Regions from separate parts of the Vibrio algicola genome, predicted to be linked through region 3. Evidence: predicted binding sites of a transcription regulator. Region 3 holds the regulator's gene; each other region holds the start of a gene.
The links. The regulator MetJ, encoded in region 3, represses methionine synthesis genes. The targets are predictions, from matches to a motif close to TTAGACNTNTANANGTCTAA.

Region 1 (5,240 bases), 310 kb from region 3:
TAAAACTGGTAAAGACAGCGGTCATCACATCGACCCGTCTTTCCATCATTAAAGGTATCGAAAAAGCCGAGATAGAAAAAATCAAACAAGAAAAAATGATCCCGACCACCGAACCTGTGACTAAGAAGGGCATAAAGTGTGATAGCGGCGCGCCTTGCATTTCGGGGTATATGGCATGCAGCAAAGAGGCAATACGCATCCAAAAGATCATCGCGACGCACAGCATCACTGCAAAGCTCCATTGCGATACGGAGTTACGCCGAATGGCAAACATGGAATGCAGTAGTTTAGGTGGGTTATTTTTTTCCATTTGCCAACTGGCATCGTAAAGCCCTAATGCTAAAAACGGACCGATCAGCATATAAACAATTAAACTGGGGAAGACCACTAAGTGCGAGCCTTGTAAGAAAACTAGCCATTCGATACCTGCGGCGGCTAAGGCGAAACAGAGTCCGTAAAATAGGCTGACCATAGGGGCATGAATTAAATCGGTGGCACCTTTTTTAAGCCAACCTAGCGGGGCAAAGGTGGCGATATGATTGCATGGGATGGTGCGAGCATATTGGTTATCAGGCACTTTGAAATCAGATGATTTGGCGGTACGAGGCATAAATCCTCCTATGGATTCTCGATTCGTCACGCTTTAACTATTGGCATGATCCGCTTAAATTACAAATTTATTACTCATTATTTATCCGTTATTTTTATAGCTGTAAACAAAAAGCCCTCACCAAAAAGGCAAGGGCTTGATTAAGCTTGTTTTTATTTTTAGTGGCTTTTATAGGCCAGCAAAGGCGCGTAATGAAGCGGCTTTGTCGGTAGCTTCCCAAGGGAACTCTTCACGACCAAAGTGACCATAAGCGGCGGTCTTCTTGTAGATAGGTTGTAGCAAGTTCAACATTTCTTGTAGGCCGTATGGACGTAGGTCGAAGTGTTGACGTGCTGCTTCAACAATAATGTCGGCTGGTACTTTTTCAGTGCCAAAGGTTTCAACCATGATAGATGTCGGCTCTGCAACACCAATCGCGTAAGACAATTGAATTTCACAGCGATCAGCAAGACCAGCAGCCACAATGTTTTTTGCTACATAACGTGCTGCATAAGCCGCTGAACGGTCTACTTTTGATGGATCTTTACCAGAGAATGCGCCGCCACCGTGACGCGCTGCGCCGCCGTAGGTATCAACGATAATTTTACGACCGGTTAAACCACAGTCACCCATTGGGCCACCGATAACAAAACGACCGGTTGGATTGATAAAGTACTTAGTGTCTTTATTTAACCATTCTTCAGGAAGAACAGGTTTGATGATTTCTTCCATTACTGCTTCACGTAGATCCGGCGTTGAGATTGAATCGCTGTGCTGAGTTGAAAGTACCACTGCATCAATACCGACAATTTTGCCTTGATCGTATTGGAAGGTAACTTGAGATTTCGCATCTGGACGTAAGAAATCCAACTTGCCGCTTTTACGAACTTCAGCTTGCTTCTTCACTAATAGGTGAGAATAAGTGATTGGAGCAGGCATTAGAATTGGCGTTTCGTTGGTGGCGTAACCAAACATAATACCTTGGTCGCCCGCGCCCTGATCTTTAGGATCGGCTTTATCGACACCTTGGTTGATGTCTGGAGATTGCTTACCAATGGTATTTAATACGGCGCAAGAGTTGGCATCAAAACCCATATCTGAATGGATGTAACCAATCTCACGAACGGTTTCACGAGTGATTTCTTCGATATCAACCCATGCAGAAGTCGTCACTTCGCCGCCAACCATAACCATGCCGGTTTTTACGTAAGTTTCACACGCCACACGTGCTTTAGGATCTTGCTCTAGGATTGCATCCAATACCGCATCAGAAATTTGATCGGCAATTTTGTCTGGATGACCTTCAGATACAGATTCTGAAGTAAATAAATGCTTAGCCATGTATGTGTGCTCCACTTAAAACCACGTCATTGAGTATTTGATGGCGTGATTGAGTTAGAAAAGATGCGCCCATGATTGAAAGTTAACATGTCAAGAGAGGTTAACGACAAGGGCTCGCGTCTTTTAATAAACGTTAAAATTGTAGGTGTTTCTACATCTAGACGTCTATTCTAGTTTTGATTGCTCGAATTACAAGCCTTTTTTTAATTCAAGGCTGCGAAAACGATTACATCAGTGACATAGCGATAAAAAAGTTCAAATTAAAATTACGGCATAAATTTAGACCCAATACGACAACGTTTGCGTGCCTAACCCTATATTTTACTTACAATCCAGTTGAATGTGGTGAAATGTGTGATAGGTATAAAAAGCGAAAAAATAAAGCGCAGAATCAACAGATCGAGATCTTAACGTTTGCAGTCATAGTAAGGCTTTGCGACAATATCGGCGACCAAGCGGGCTGAGGTTATTCTAGCCCGCTTATCTAACCTTAAATATTAAATATTTTCGCTTATGCACTCAGGAGCAGACATGACGTCTCGTAAAGATCTAGCAAATGCAATCCGCGCTTTAAGCATGGATGGTGTTCAACAAGCCAATTCGGGTCACCCAGGCGCCCCAATGGGGATGGCCGATATCGCTGAAGTTCTTTGGCGTTCACACTTAAACCACAACCCACAAAACCCTGAGTGGGCTGATCGTGACCGTTTCATTCTTTCGAATGGCCACGGTTCTATGCTGATTTATTCTTTGCTTCACCTTTCAGGTTACGAGCTACCAATTTCTGAGCTGAAAAACTTCCGTCAATTGCATTCAAAAACTCCAGGTCACCCAGAATACGGTTATGCACCTGGCGTTGAAACAACAACCGGCCCTCTAGGTCAAGGTATCACTAACGCGGTTGGTATGGCGTTGGCTGAAAAATCTCTAGCGGCACAATTTAATAAAGAAGGTCACGACATCGTTGATCACTTCACTTACACCTTCCTTGGCGACGGTTGTATGATGGAAGGGATCTCGCACGAAGCTTGTTCTTTAGCGGGCGTTCTTGGTCTTGGTAAACTGGTTGCATTCTGGGATGACAACGGTATTTCTATCGATGGTCACGTTGAAGGCTGGTTTGCAGACGATACCCCTAAGCGTTTTGAAGCGTACGGTTGGCATGTTATTCCTGGCGTTGATGGCCACGATGCTGATGCTATCGAAGCGGCGATTGCGGCAGCGAAAGCGGATCCACGTCCTACTTTAATTTGTACTAAAACGGTTATCGGTTTTGGTTCACCTAATAAAGCAGGCACCCACGATTGTCACGGTGCACCACTAGGCGCAGATGAAATCAAAGCAACCAAAGAACAACTTGGTTGGGCACACGGTCCTTTCGAGATCCCAACTGATATTTACGCGCAGTGGGATGCAAAAGAAGCAGGCGCAGCGAAAGAAGCGGCATGGAATGAGAAGTTTGCAGCATATGCCGCGGCTTACCCAGAACTTGCTTCTGAATTTAAACGTCGTACTGCTGGTGATCTGCCAAATGATTGGGAAGCGAAAGCCAACGCCATCATTGCTGATCTTCAAGCAAACCCTGCCAACATCGCTTCACGTAAAGCATCACAAAATGCACTAGAAGCGTTTGGCGCAATGCTACCTGAATTTATGGGCGGCTCGGCTGACCTTGCACCGTCTAACCTAACCATGTGGTCGGGTTCTAAATCACTGACTGCTGATGATGCTTCAGGCAACTATATCCACTACGGTGTGCGTGAGTTTGCTATGACAGCAATTATCAACGGTATCGCACTACACGGCGGTTTTGTTCCTTACGGCGCGACATTCCTAATGTTTATGGAATACGCACGTAACGCAATGCGCATGGCGGCGTTGATGAAAATTCAAAACATCCAAGTGTACACTCACGATTCTATTGGTCTGGGCGAAGATGGCCCAACTCACCAACCGGTTGAGCAAATTGCATCACTGCGCATGACACCAAACATGAGCACATGGCGTCCATGTGACCAAGTGGAATCAGCGGTTGCTTGGAAACTGGCGATTGAACGCAAAGATGCGCCATCTGCGCTTATCTTCTCGCGTCAAAACCTAGCACAACAAGCCCGTACTGATGAGCAAGTTGCGAACATCGCTAAAGGTGCTTACATCCTTAACGATTGTGTAGGCACTCCTGAGCTTATCTTGATTGCCACTGGCTCTGAAGTTGAACTTGCAGTAGAAGCGGCAGCGAAACTCACCGCGGAAGGCAAGCAAGTACGTGTTGTATCAATGCCATCAACCGATGCATTTGATAAGCAAGATGCGGCATACCGTGAGTCTGTATTACCATCAGACGTAACAGCGCGTATCGCAATTGAAGCGGGCATTGCGGATTTCTGGTTCAAGTACGTTGGCCTAGATGGTCGTATCATCGGTATGACAACATTTGGCGAATCTGCACCAGCAGGTGAGCTATTTAAAATGTTTGGCTTTACGGTTGAGAACGTGATTGAGACAGCTCAAGAATTGCTGGCTTAATATCGTGATGTAGCGATTAGCTAAGATGATTATAAATTAGCTAAAACAGTTAGAAAATTGAAAACCGAGTCCTTCAAAGGGACTCGGTTTTTTTATGTCTCCATATCAAAAAAATGCTGATTGCTTAATTGTCAATCAATGACGTGAATAGTTATGCAGTTTTATCTTACAGATAGAATAAGATTTGATGGTGAATTACTCGCTATATCGTGATAGGTAGGGGGGAGAGAAGGGCTGTTTACAGTGATTTCTTGTGATTTAAATCGCAACAAAATGTTGAAAGTGAGTAATAAACTGTGTTCATAATGAAGAATTGACCAACAAATGACTTGGCGATTAAGCGATTAGAGTGTATAAGTATTCACTACTTGTTACATTTGCTTACTTTTGTCGCTCAATTCGAATCAGATGAGGAATACAATGCGGTTACCTTCACAGCCTAAAGGGCTCTTTCACCTTATAGCCATTCAAATGTGGGAATTCTTCAGTTACTACGGAATGCGTTCGTTACTTATCCTTTTCTTAACTGAAAAATTATTGATGAGCGATCAGCATGCTTATGCCCTTTATGGTGCGTACACCTCATTAGTTTATGTTACCCCGATCATTGGTGGTTATATTGCCGATCGCTATTTAGGTAACTTTTGGTCGGTAGTGGTAGGCAGCGTGCTGATGATTATCGGTCATGCGGTATTGAGTGTACCGAGTGATGCTCACATGACATTATACACTGCGTTAGCTTTGATTATTTGTGGTTATGGTTTCTTTAAAACCAACTCAAGTT
Region 2 (5,240 bases), 1.2 Mb from region 3:
TATTACACAAGATTTTAAACCATAAATTTGCTAATATTCGCGTCATAAAAATAATGAAAACTGGAAGCTTTACTTTACTATGTATACTTATTTACTTAGCGTGATCCCCCCAATGCTGCTTGGCGCTCAAGTGGTTTTACTGGTTATTTTACTCAAAGGGGATATTTGCCCAGGACAGCGAGGTCGTATCCATAAGCAATTCCCCATTATTGCGGTTGCTTGGCTGGCGCTGGGGCTGTTGTATTGGCCGTTGGCATTGGTGGGGGCGCTTATTTTGTTCTTCTTCTCACAAGTCAAAGTGAAAAAAACACGCGATTCAGGACCGATTTGGTTGTTATATGTTGCGATCGCGGTGGCCGCATTCTTCAATATCCAACTTATATTAGGCGGCGATTGGGGCAATATGCTGTTTATGCTGGTGGCAATGGTGACACTCGGCGCAAGTTTGAGTCATGTGTTCTTACTGCTCGCTCGTTCACGCTTGCAAGCTTTTCATCGTTTATTGCCTGTGGTGGCGATCATTGGCGCGATGTTAGTCAGCATTGTGGTTTTATTGCAAAGCTCTCAATACAGCATCGCTTATATGCATGACATTACCTTGCCACTTATCGTGTGTTTTGTTTCTTTGATTGTCAGCGTGGTGTTTTCAAGTTGGCATTTGTTTACCCAAAAAACTATTCAAAAGACGCAACCTATTTGTGGCTTTATTGTGTCGTTTTCAGCCTTGGTTGGCTTTAGTTCATTATTGTTTCAATTTTAACCTGACTGAAAAGATCACAGAAAATTTATCGCGCACGGTCTATGCTTATTGCTAGATGTCCCGACATAAGCGACATCCTTTGATTTGATAAGCAGGAGCGTGACGATGGACTTAAGCAACGTAAAAAGAGTCGATAGTGTGATTTTACTGGGCATTGTGAACGAAAAATTACGCTTAGAATGCGACAGTTTTAATGAGTTGATCAGCATGTATGAAATGGACACTGAAGATCTGGTTGGTAAACTCGATATGCTAGGTTATCAGTATGATCCATTAACCAACCAGTTCAAAGCAAGATAAAACACATTCGATCAACCGCCCCTAAAAACTACGCCATCTTGATCCCATCTAAATGACTTTGGCACTGCTGCTTAGCGGTGCTAAAGAATGCGTCTAAATAACGTTTATCTTTTTCTGAATTTCTGACCGCGGCAAATAAACGTCGCCATAAGCCTTTATCATTTGGGGTATTGGAAATAAGCGGTTTGCTAGTAATTAATCCTTGGCGAGAAAACTCACTGATCGCCCAATTAGGCAGCGCCGCCACACCTAATCCAGCCGACACCATTTGCACCAACATTAAAGTATTGTCAGCCTGTTTCCACTTCGCAGGCTCAATTCCGGCAGGTTGGAGGAAGTGCTTTACCACATCTAAGCGTTGTTTTTGCACCGGATATGACAGCATAGTTTGTGATGCTAAATCTTCAGGGCTAATGAACTCTTTGTCTGCGAGTGGATGATTGGTGGCGGTGATCAAGCGCATTTCAAAATCAAATAACGGCTCATAATGCACCTCTGAGCGCGGCTGTATATCGGAAGTGATCACCAAATCTAGTTCACCTGACACTAATGCCGGCAAAGGTTCAAACCCAAAGCCAGAAGAAAAATCCAGCGTCACACTGGGCCAAGTGATTTGATATTCTTTCAGTGCTGGCATCAACCATTGAAAGCAAGAATGGCATTCGATCGCCATGTGCAAACGTCCATTAACATCTTCTTTTAAGCTGGCAATGTCATTCTCAGCCCGCGCCAGTTTAGGTAACAGTTCTTCTGCCAATGCTAATAAAATAGCGCCTTCTGAGGTGAATTTAACGGGCCGAGTCTTGCGCAAAAATAATTGGCCACCAAGGCGAGATTCTAACTCCTTTAATTGGTGAGATAAGGCCGATTGAGTTAAGTGCATCATGGTCGCCGTCGCGGTCAATGATCCGGTATCGCGTAATGCCACCAGCGTTTTTAAATGTTTAATCTCAATCATTGATCATCCTTAATCTGTTGTTTTCGATTGATTTATCCGTGCTTTGTTTATCAGGCTGATTTTTTACTCAGTGACCTGTTTTACCAAGTGACCTGTTGTACCAAGAGATCTATTTTACTGAGCGATTTATTTTCATAAGTGCTCTGTTTTAACAAGCTACTGGTTTCAGGCTTGGTTGTAAACGTCTAGATGTCCAAAAATGGATGGGGAACGCTCTATTTATGAAAAAAATTCATATTGATTGTGAATTTATAGACATTGCTCATGTTGCTGTGAAAAGGGATTATTTAGCCATCCAGACGGATTTATTTAGATAAGGATATTCATTATGACAACTTCAACGCATTCAACTAATAAAACCATTACTCACATTCTTGGCTATCCGCGAGTGGGAGACAAACGTGAACTTAAATTTGCCCAAGAGCAATATTGGAAAGGGCAGATCAATCAAGCCCAACTCAAACAAGTCGGCAGTGATTTACGCCAACGTCATTGGAATGATCAATCGACTAGTGGATTAAGCTATGTGGCGGCGGGCGATTTTGCTTGGTATGACCATGTATTAAGCACCAGTTTGTTACTCGGACATGTTCCGGCCAGACATTCTAACGGTGGTTTCCCTGATTTAGATACCTTATTTAAAGTGGCGCGTGGTCAATCGGCCTCAGAAGGCGACAGTTGTGGTTGTGGCTCTGTGCATGGCTCTGATCATGCGGGTGATAATAATGGCGCGGCCGCCGGTGACATGACCAAATGGTTTAACACCAATTACCATTACATCGTGCCCGAGTTTAGTCAAGAGGACAGTTTTCAAGTCAGTTGGCCGCAATTATTTGAAGAAGTAAACCAAGCCATTCAAGCCGGTCACAAGGTTAAACCAGTGTTACTTGGGCCATTAAGCTATTTGTATCTAGGCAAAGAAATTAATGCTGAAGAAGTTGACAATGGCTTTGATCGATTAAGCCTATTACCACGGTTATTATCGGCCTATCAAGCGATCTTGAGCAAACTAAAATCACTCGGGGTGGAATGGGTACAAATTGATGAGCCAATCTTAAGTTTAGAGTTAGAGGATAAATGGTCAAATGCTTTCAAATTGGCGTATCAGATCTTACAAAGTGATGTGAAAATCCTCTTAACCACTTATTTTGATTCGGTGGAAGATAACTTAGCCAAAATTGTGGAGCTTAATGTTGATGGCTTGCATATTGACTTATCGGCATCACCACAACAACTGGAAGCGGTTAATGCTGCGATCCCACAAGATTGGGTGTTATCGGTCGGGGTGATCAATGGGCGAAATGTGTGGCGCGCCGATCTGCAAACTTGGCTTGAAAAGCTGCAACCAGTCAAAGCGCAACGTGGAGATAAATTATGGGTAGCAAGCTCGTGTTCATTATTGCACAGTCCGATTGATTTAGAGCTTGAAACGGATCTCAGTGAAGAAGTAAAAAGTTGGTTTGCGTTTGCGAAACAAAAACTTAATGAGGTGAGTTTGCTAGGGGCGGCACTCGATGGAAATGGACATGCCATTGAAGCTTGTGCCACTTACAGTCAGCCAATTAAAGATCGCTTAACCGCCACGCATGTTAATAAACCTCAAGTTCAGCAACGCTTAAAGGGATTAACCAAGGCGCTAACCCAACGCAGTGCCAGTTATCCCGAGCGTGCTCAGCATCAAGCGCAAGTGTTAGGTTTGCCTTTATTGCCGACCACCACCATTGGATCTTTCCCTCAAACCGCCGACATTCGTCAGCAACGCAGTGCATTTCGCCGTGGTCAATTAAATGCGGATGATTATCAGCAAGCATTAAAAGGCCATATTCAAGATGCGGTTAAACGCCAAGAAGCGTTAGATCTTGATGTCTTAGTGCATGGTGAAGCCGAACGTAACGACATGGTGGAATATTTTGCCGAAAATCTTGCCGGCTTCCAAGTGACTCAATTTGGCTGGGTACAAAGCTATGGTTCACGCTGCGTAAAACCGGCCATTGTTGTGGCCGATATCGAGCGTGAAAAATCAATAACAGTTGATTGGTCGGTATACGCGCAATCTCTCACCTCAAAGCAAATGAAAGGCATGCTGACCGGTCCGGTGACGATCCTTTGTTGGACTTTTCCACGCGAAGATATCACTCGCAAACAAATTGCCGACCAACTGGCGTTTGCCCTACGTGATGAAGTCGAGGATTTACAGCGAGCGGGAATTAATATTATTCAAATTGATGAGCCAGCTATTCGTGAAGGGTTGCCACTGAAAAAACGCGATCATAAAGCATATTTAGACTGGGCAGTGGACGCATTTAAAATATCAGCTTCCAGCGCGAAACCAGAAACTCAAATTCATACCCACATGTGTTACAGCGAGTTTAATGAGATCATCGATTCAGTTGCCGCGTTAGATGCCGATGTGATCACGATTGAAACCTCGCGTTCAAATATGGCGTTATTAAAAGCGTTTGAAGAATTTAATTACCCTAATGAAATTGGACCGGGGGTTTACGATATCCATTCGCCTAATATTCCAAGCCAACAATGGATCGTGAGTTTATTAAAAACGGCCGCCACTAAAATTCCGATTGAGCGTTTATGGGTCAATCCAGATTGCGGATTAAAAACCCGTAACTGGACAGAAACCGAAGCGTCATTAAAAAATATGGTCGCTGCGGCTAAAACATTACGTCAACTCTATCAAGTGACCGATACGGTTAAGGCCGAAGAGTTAGAGACAGAATTAAGCTAACCACATTTATATTAAAGCCTAATTGTCACAATTAGAGAGCAATAAAGCACCGCAGTTAATAGCTGCGGTGTTTTTAGTGGGGGAACTATTGAGTGGCACAAATAACATTAAAGCGAATAGGGGACAGGTGTTGGCGAACATCGATTTTATTATTAATCCGACGAATCGTTTCATTGGATGTGAGCCAGAATTGTGATTTAGCTGCATACTCAATTACAAATTTCGTGTCGGATAATAGCGCTTTATAATCACTGAAATTAGCAATATGGGCATCGGCGCTGCGACACACTTCTTGAGCTTGTTGATAGGTAAATAGCCCTAAGTTGGTGTCATTATAGTGAGTCACATTTCCTTGATATTGGTTGCCATAGATGGGTAACAATAAATGAGTCTTAGCTTGTTGTTGCACCAATAGCATTTGAGGCAATATTTTCACCGATGATTTACTTTTGATCAATGTGATATTGGTCAGTGGGGTA
Region 3 (5,240 bases):
AGCATCCACTTAGACGTATGTGACAAATGTCACCCGTTCTACACTGGTAAGCAACGTATCGTTGATACTGGCGGCCGTGTTGATCGCTTCAACAAGCGTTTTGGTGCTCTTAGCAGCAAATAATCTCAGCCTAAAATTTTTAGACTCAGAGACAAATTTCAAAGGGATGCATGCAAATGCATCTCTTTTTTCTTGTCTAAAATAAAATAGCGACAGTAGATCCCGACCGTGCAATCCATTATTATCGCCATTCCTGCCTCATCTTCTTAGGAACACCTAAATTATGTCCGATACTCAAAAGACCAAAGATTTCCGCCAACAAGCTTTGGATTATCATGCCCAACCGATCGCCGGTAAAATTGCTATTGCGCTGACGAAACCTGCCGATTCGGCGGAAGATCTTGCTTTAGCCTATAGCCCAGGCGTGGCAGAGCCGGTGCGCGAAATTGCGCTGAACCCTGATAATGCTTACAAATATACCGGTAAAGGTAATATGGTTGCTGTGATCTCAAATGGTACCGCGATCTTAGGTTTAGGTAATTTAGGTCCATTGGCGTCAAAGCCAGTGATGGAAGGTAAATCTTTATTGTTCAAACGCTTTGCTGGTTTAGATTCGATCGATATTGAAGTAAAACACCGCACCATCGAAGAATTTATCGACACCGTAGCGAACATTGCTGACACCTTTGGTGGTATCAACTTAGAAGATATCAAAGCACCAGATTGCTTTGAAATTGAACGTCAATTGATTGAGCGTTGTGATATTCCAGTATTCCATGATGACCAGCACGGTACTGCGATTGTCACCGCTGCCGGCATGTTGAATGCGATTGAACTGCAAGGTAAGAAACTGCACGAGTGTAAAATTGTTTGTTTAGGCGCGGGCGCAGCGGCAGTCGCTTGTATGGAACTATTGATCAAATGTGGCGCATTGCGCGAAAAAATCTACATGCTTGACCGTAAAGGTGTGATCCATACACGTCGTGACGATCTTAATGAATACAAGCAATTGTTCGCCAATAACACCGACATGCGCACCCTTGAAGATGTGATTACAGGGGCAGATTTATTCTTAGGGGTATCAGGTCCAAACTTACTGCCACCTGAAGCTTTGGCATTAATGGCAGACAAACCGGTGGTATTTGCTTGTTCAAACCCAGATCCTGAAATCAAACCAGAAATTGCTGCCAAAGTACGTAATGATTTGATCATGGGGACCGGACGCAGTGATTACCCAAACCAAGTTAACAACGTGATTTGTTTCCCATTCATTTTCCGTGGTGCGTTGGACGTTCGTGCCAGTGAAATTAACACTGAAATGAAATTGGCTGCGGTAGAGGCGATTCGTCAGTTGGCTAAAGAAGAAGTGCCAGCGGAAGTGTTAGCTGCTGCAGGGGTTGAATCATTAAGCTTTGGCTCGGAGTACATTATTCCAAAACCAATGGATCCACGTTTATTACCACGCGTTGCTGGCGCTGTCGCTCGCGCGGCGGTGAAGTCTGGTGTGGCGCGTATTGCGTTACCTGAGCAGTACAAATAAATTTTAATACCAATTCCATTTTATATTTGATCAATTTGAATACGCCGAAAAGACGCTGATCCGTCCTTGATCGCTTAAGACAAGGCACCCATGGCTTTTGATACTTTTCTCTGTACTCAATTTTGAATGATCATTAAATTTATGGAATTGGTATAAGTCCTTTCTAATTGAAGAAAGTTGAACAAAAAAAGCCCGATCAAATCTAATTTGATCGGGCTTTTTTTGTTCGTTTCTAGGGGCTGTTGATCTTTCGTGATTAAATTTTGTTCGAGATAAAAGCCTTTTAATCGAGGCAAGTCGATTGAAGCCTAGTTATTCTAAGTAAATGAGACTTAACGAAGAGTAAAAGGCTTTTAGCCGAACCCTTCGGGCTGCGTTTGTTGGTCTTTTCTACTTCGTCATCGGCTTTTCGTGTAGCCAGCTACACCACAAAGCCTCTTCCTTGTATAAAAACCCAACAATTCGCAGCAAAAACAACCACGAAAGATTAACAGCCCCTAGTCATCAATTTTTAGTGATTAATGACTAAAATGAGAATCGGTTGTTAATCATCAAAAGCTTCGAATTCGATGCCCATTTCGGTCATCAGTTTTTTCACTTCTGCTGGCAGATCATCAGGGCGATCTTTTCGTAAGTCTTCATCGGTTGGCAGAGGCTGACCGGTATAAGCATGCAAAAATGCTTCACACAACAATTCACTATTAGTGGCATGGCGCAGGTTATTGACTTGGCGACGAGTTCTCTCATCTGTCAGTATTTTTAATACTTTGAGCGGAATAGAAACTGTGATTTTTTTAACTTGTTCACTTTTTTTCCCATGTTCCGCATACGGGCTAATGTAGTCACCATTCCAATCGGCCATCATGTACCTTCGCTGTTTATTGTTGTTATATCAATCAAGGTAAATATCTGATCATCTCATTACTTTGATTGGTATTATTAATTGTCAGGGTGCGATTCTAGCGGCATTGACTGCCACAAGTAAAGACGTTTAGACGTCCAGAAGTGTTGACGTCTTGATTTGGTAGCGATAAAGTAGCAGAAAAGAACGAGAGAAAGCACAATACTGCCTAAAAAAACGGTAAGATTGAATTTCTGTCAAACAATTGATTCGTGATTGCGGTTTTAACTCTTTAAATCAATCTATTTTCAAAGAAAACAAAGCGCAAATGGAAAAGGAAGACACCATGAGTTCAAGAAAGCCTGCTACTGTTGCTGTGCGTACCGGTATTGAATCGGATTCTCAATATCACGCGGTCGTGCCACCGATTTATCTTTCTACCAACTACGGCTTTCCTGCCTTTGGTGAAGTGCCGCAATACGACTATACCCGCTCGGGCAACCCTAACCGCGGACTACTTGAACAAGCATTGTCAGAATTAGAGTCAGGTGCAGGCGCGGTGATCACCAATTGTGGTACTTCGGCTCTAAATTTATGGGTGTCGGCTTTCTTAAGCCCTGATGATTTAATTATTGCGCCGCATGATTGTTACGGTGGTACTTATCGTTTATTTAATACGCGCGCGCAAAAAGGTGACTTTAAAGTTCAGTTTGTCGATCAATCCAATCAAGCTGAATTTGATGCAGCCATCGCCAAAAAGCCTAAGCTGATTTTACTTGAAACTCCATCTAACCCTTTGGTTCGCGTGGTCGATATCGCGTTAGCCTGTCAAAAAGCCAAGCAAGTCGGTGCATTAGTGGCCGTTGATAACACCTTTATGACACCGGTGTACCAAAAGCCGATTACATTAGGCGCAGATTTTGTGGTGCATTCCACCACCAAATACATTAACGGTCATTCTGATGTGATTGGCGGCGTGATCATTGCAAAAGATCCTGACCATGTCGAAACGCTTTCATGGTGGGGCAACTGCATTGGTGCCACAGGGACGCCGTTTGATAGTTATATGACCTTGCGTGGTTTAAGAACGCTTCCAGCACGGATGCGAGTCCATGAAGAAAGCGCCCAAGCATTATTAGCATTTTTACAAACCCAAGCATTAGTAGGCACTGTTTATCACCCAAGCTTGCCACAACATCCGGGCCATGAGATCGCCAAAGCACAACAAACTGGTTTTGGTTCTATGCTTAGCTTTGAACTGAACGGCAGTATGGAACAATTGAAGGTTTTTGTTGGTCAGCTCCAATTATTCTCGTTAGCGGAATCGCTAGGGGGAGTGGAAAGTCTAATTTGTCATCCTGCTTCGATGACACATCGCGCCATGTCAGATGAAGCGCAACAACAAGCAGGTATTGCACAAACCTTGCTCCGTGTATCGGTCGGCTTAGAAGATAGCCAAGACTTGATCACCGATTTAGAGCAAGCATTTAAAAAAGCACAAGAGGTAGCGTAAATGAGCACGGCTCGTCAATTACACAAATTTGGAGGCAGCAGTTTAGCTAATCCCGAATGTTATAAACGCGTGGCAAATATTTTGCGCGAATACTCCAATCAATCGGATTTAATTGTTGTATCAGCGGCGGGCAGTACCACCAATCGATTGATTGATTGGTTAGCAGCATTGGAAAAAGATGGTCGAATTGCCCACGAAATTCTACAACAGTTACGTCAATTTCAAGTGGATCTGGTTGAGTCATTATTACCGGCAGAAGCCGCACAACCGTTATTGGATTTATTGCATCATGAGTTCTTAGAATTAAGTGAGATCACCGCGCCAGTTAATGTTGTTGAGCGCTGTGATGCTCTCGGTCATGGTGAGGTGTGGTCTTCGCGTCTATTAAGTGCCTTGCTATGTCATTTAGATATGGAAGCGGTGCAATTGGATTCTCGTCGCTTCTTACGCGCAGAACGTGGTGCTCAACCAGAAGTCGATCGCGCTCGCTCGTTACCTTTGCTTAAAGAGCGCCTAGCGCAGCACGGAAAAATTCGTATCGTGATCACCGGCTTTATGGCGCGTAACGATGCGGGTGAAACTGTGTTATTAGGGCGTAATGGTTCCGATTATTCAGCCACTGTGATTGGCGTACTAGCCGAAGTGACACGCGTGACCATTTGGAGTGATGTCGCAGGTGTGTTTAGCGCCGACCCGCGTAAAGTCTCTGATGCGTGTTTATTGCCTTTGCTGCGTCTAGATGAAGCCAGTGAGCTTGCTCGTCTTGCTGCGCCAGTACTGCATAGCCGAACACTGCAACCGGTAGCACAAAGCGCGATGGATTTAAGCCTGCGTTGCAGTTACCAACCAGAATGTGGCTCAACTCGAATTGAGCGTGTATTAGCTTCTGGTCGTGGTGCCAAAATTATCACTTCGATTGAAGAAGTATTAATGGTGCAAATTCATTTTGGCGCAGGACATGATTTTGAACGTTTGCAGTTAGATGTGATGCGTTCATTAGCTCGCGCACAATTACAACCCTTAGCAATGGAATCACAGCCTGATCAAGGTTGCTTGCTGCTGGCGTATACGCAAGAAATTGCCGGAGATGCGTTAAGTTACTTGCAAGATATCGCGGTTGGCGCAGAAATTAAGCTAAAAGAAGGCTACTCAATGGTGGCTGCTGTTGGCGCTGGCGTGACCAGTAATGCCAATCATTGTTATGGCTTCTATCAACAATTAAAAGATGCCCCTGTGGAGTTCGTCTCTGCCGCAGATTCAGGCTTGAGTTTAGTTGCCATTTTACGTCGCACAGATGTCGCAAGTATTGTTGCTGGTGTGCATTCTCAACTGTTCCAAGCACAAAA

Region 1: a site for MetJ is predicted at 2,080-2,099, ahead of metK (methionine adenosyltransferase). Genes of this name have one in related genera too.
Region 2: a site for MetJ is predicted at 2,196-2,215, ahead of metE (5-methyltetrahydropteroyltriglutamate--homocysteine S-methyltransferase). Genes of this name have one in related genera too.

The regions. Positions count from the first base shown of each region.
Region 1 is NZ_CP045699.1:528,731-533,970, forward strand. Features, by position in the region: gene GFB47_RS02380 (DUF2189 domain-containing protein) at 1-610, opposite strand, end outside; gene metK (methionine adenosyltransferase) at 779-1,930, opposite strand; gene tkt (transketolase) at 2,462-4,456, shown strand; gene GFB47_RS02395 (peptide MFS transporter) at 4,877-5,240, shown strand, end outside.
Region 2 is NZ_CP045699.1:1,419,239-1,424,478, reverse strand. Features, by position in the region: gene GFB47_RS06560 (hypothetical protein) at 80-760, shown strand; gene GFB47_RS06555 (DUF4250 domain-containing protein) at 866-1,060, shown strand; gene GFB47_RS06550 (LysR substrate-binding domain-containing protein) at 1,089-2,018, opposite strand; gene metE (5-methyltetrahydropteroyltriglutamate--homocysteine S-methyltransferase) at 2,347-4,761, shown strand; gene GFB47_RS06540 (hypothetical protein) at 4,847-5,240, opposite strand, start outside.
Region 3 is NZ_CP045699.1:218,567-223,806, forward strand. Features, by position in the region: gene rpmE (50S ribosomal protein L31) at 1-123, shown strand, start outside; gene GFB47_RS01000 (malic enzyme-like NAD(P)-binding protein) at 284-1,540, shown strand; gene metJ (met regulon transcriptional regulator MetJ) at 2,085-2,402, opposite strand; gene GFB47_RS01010 (O-succinylhomoserine (thiol)-lyase) at 2,728-3,894, shown strand; gene GFB47_RS01015 (bifunctional aspartate kinase/homoserine dehydrogenase II) at 3,895-5,240, shown strand, end outside.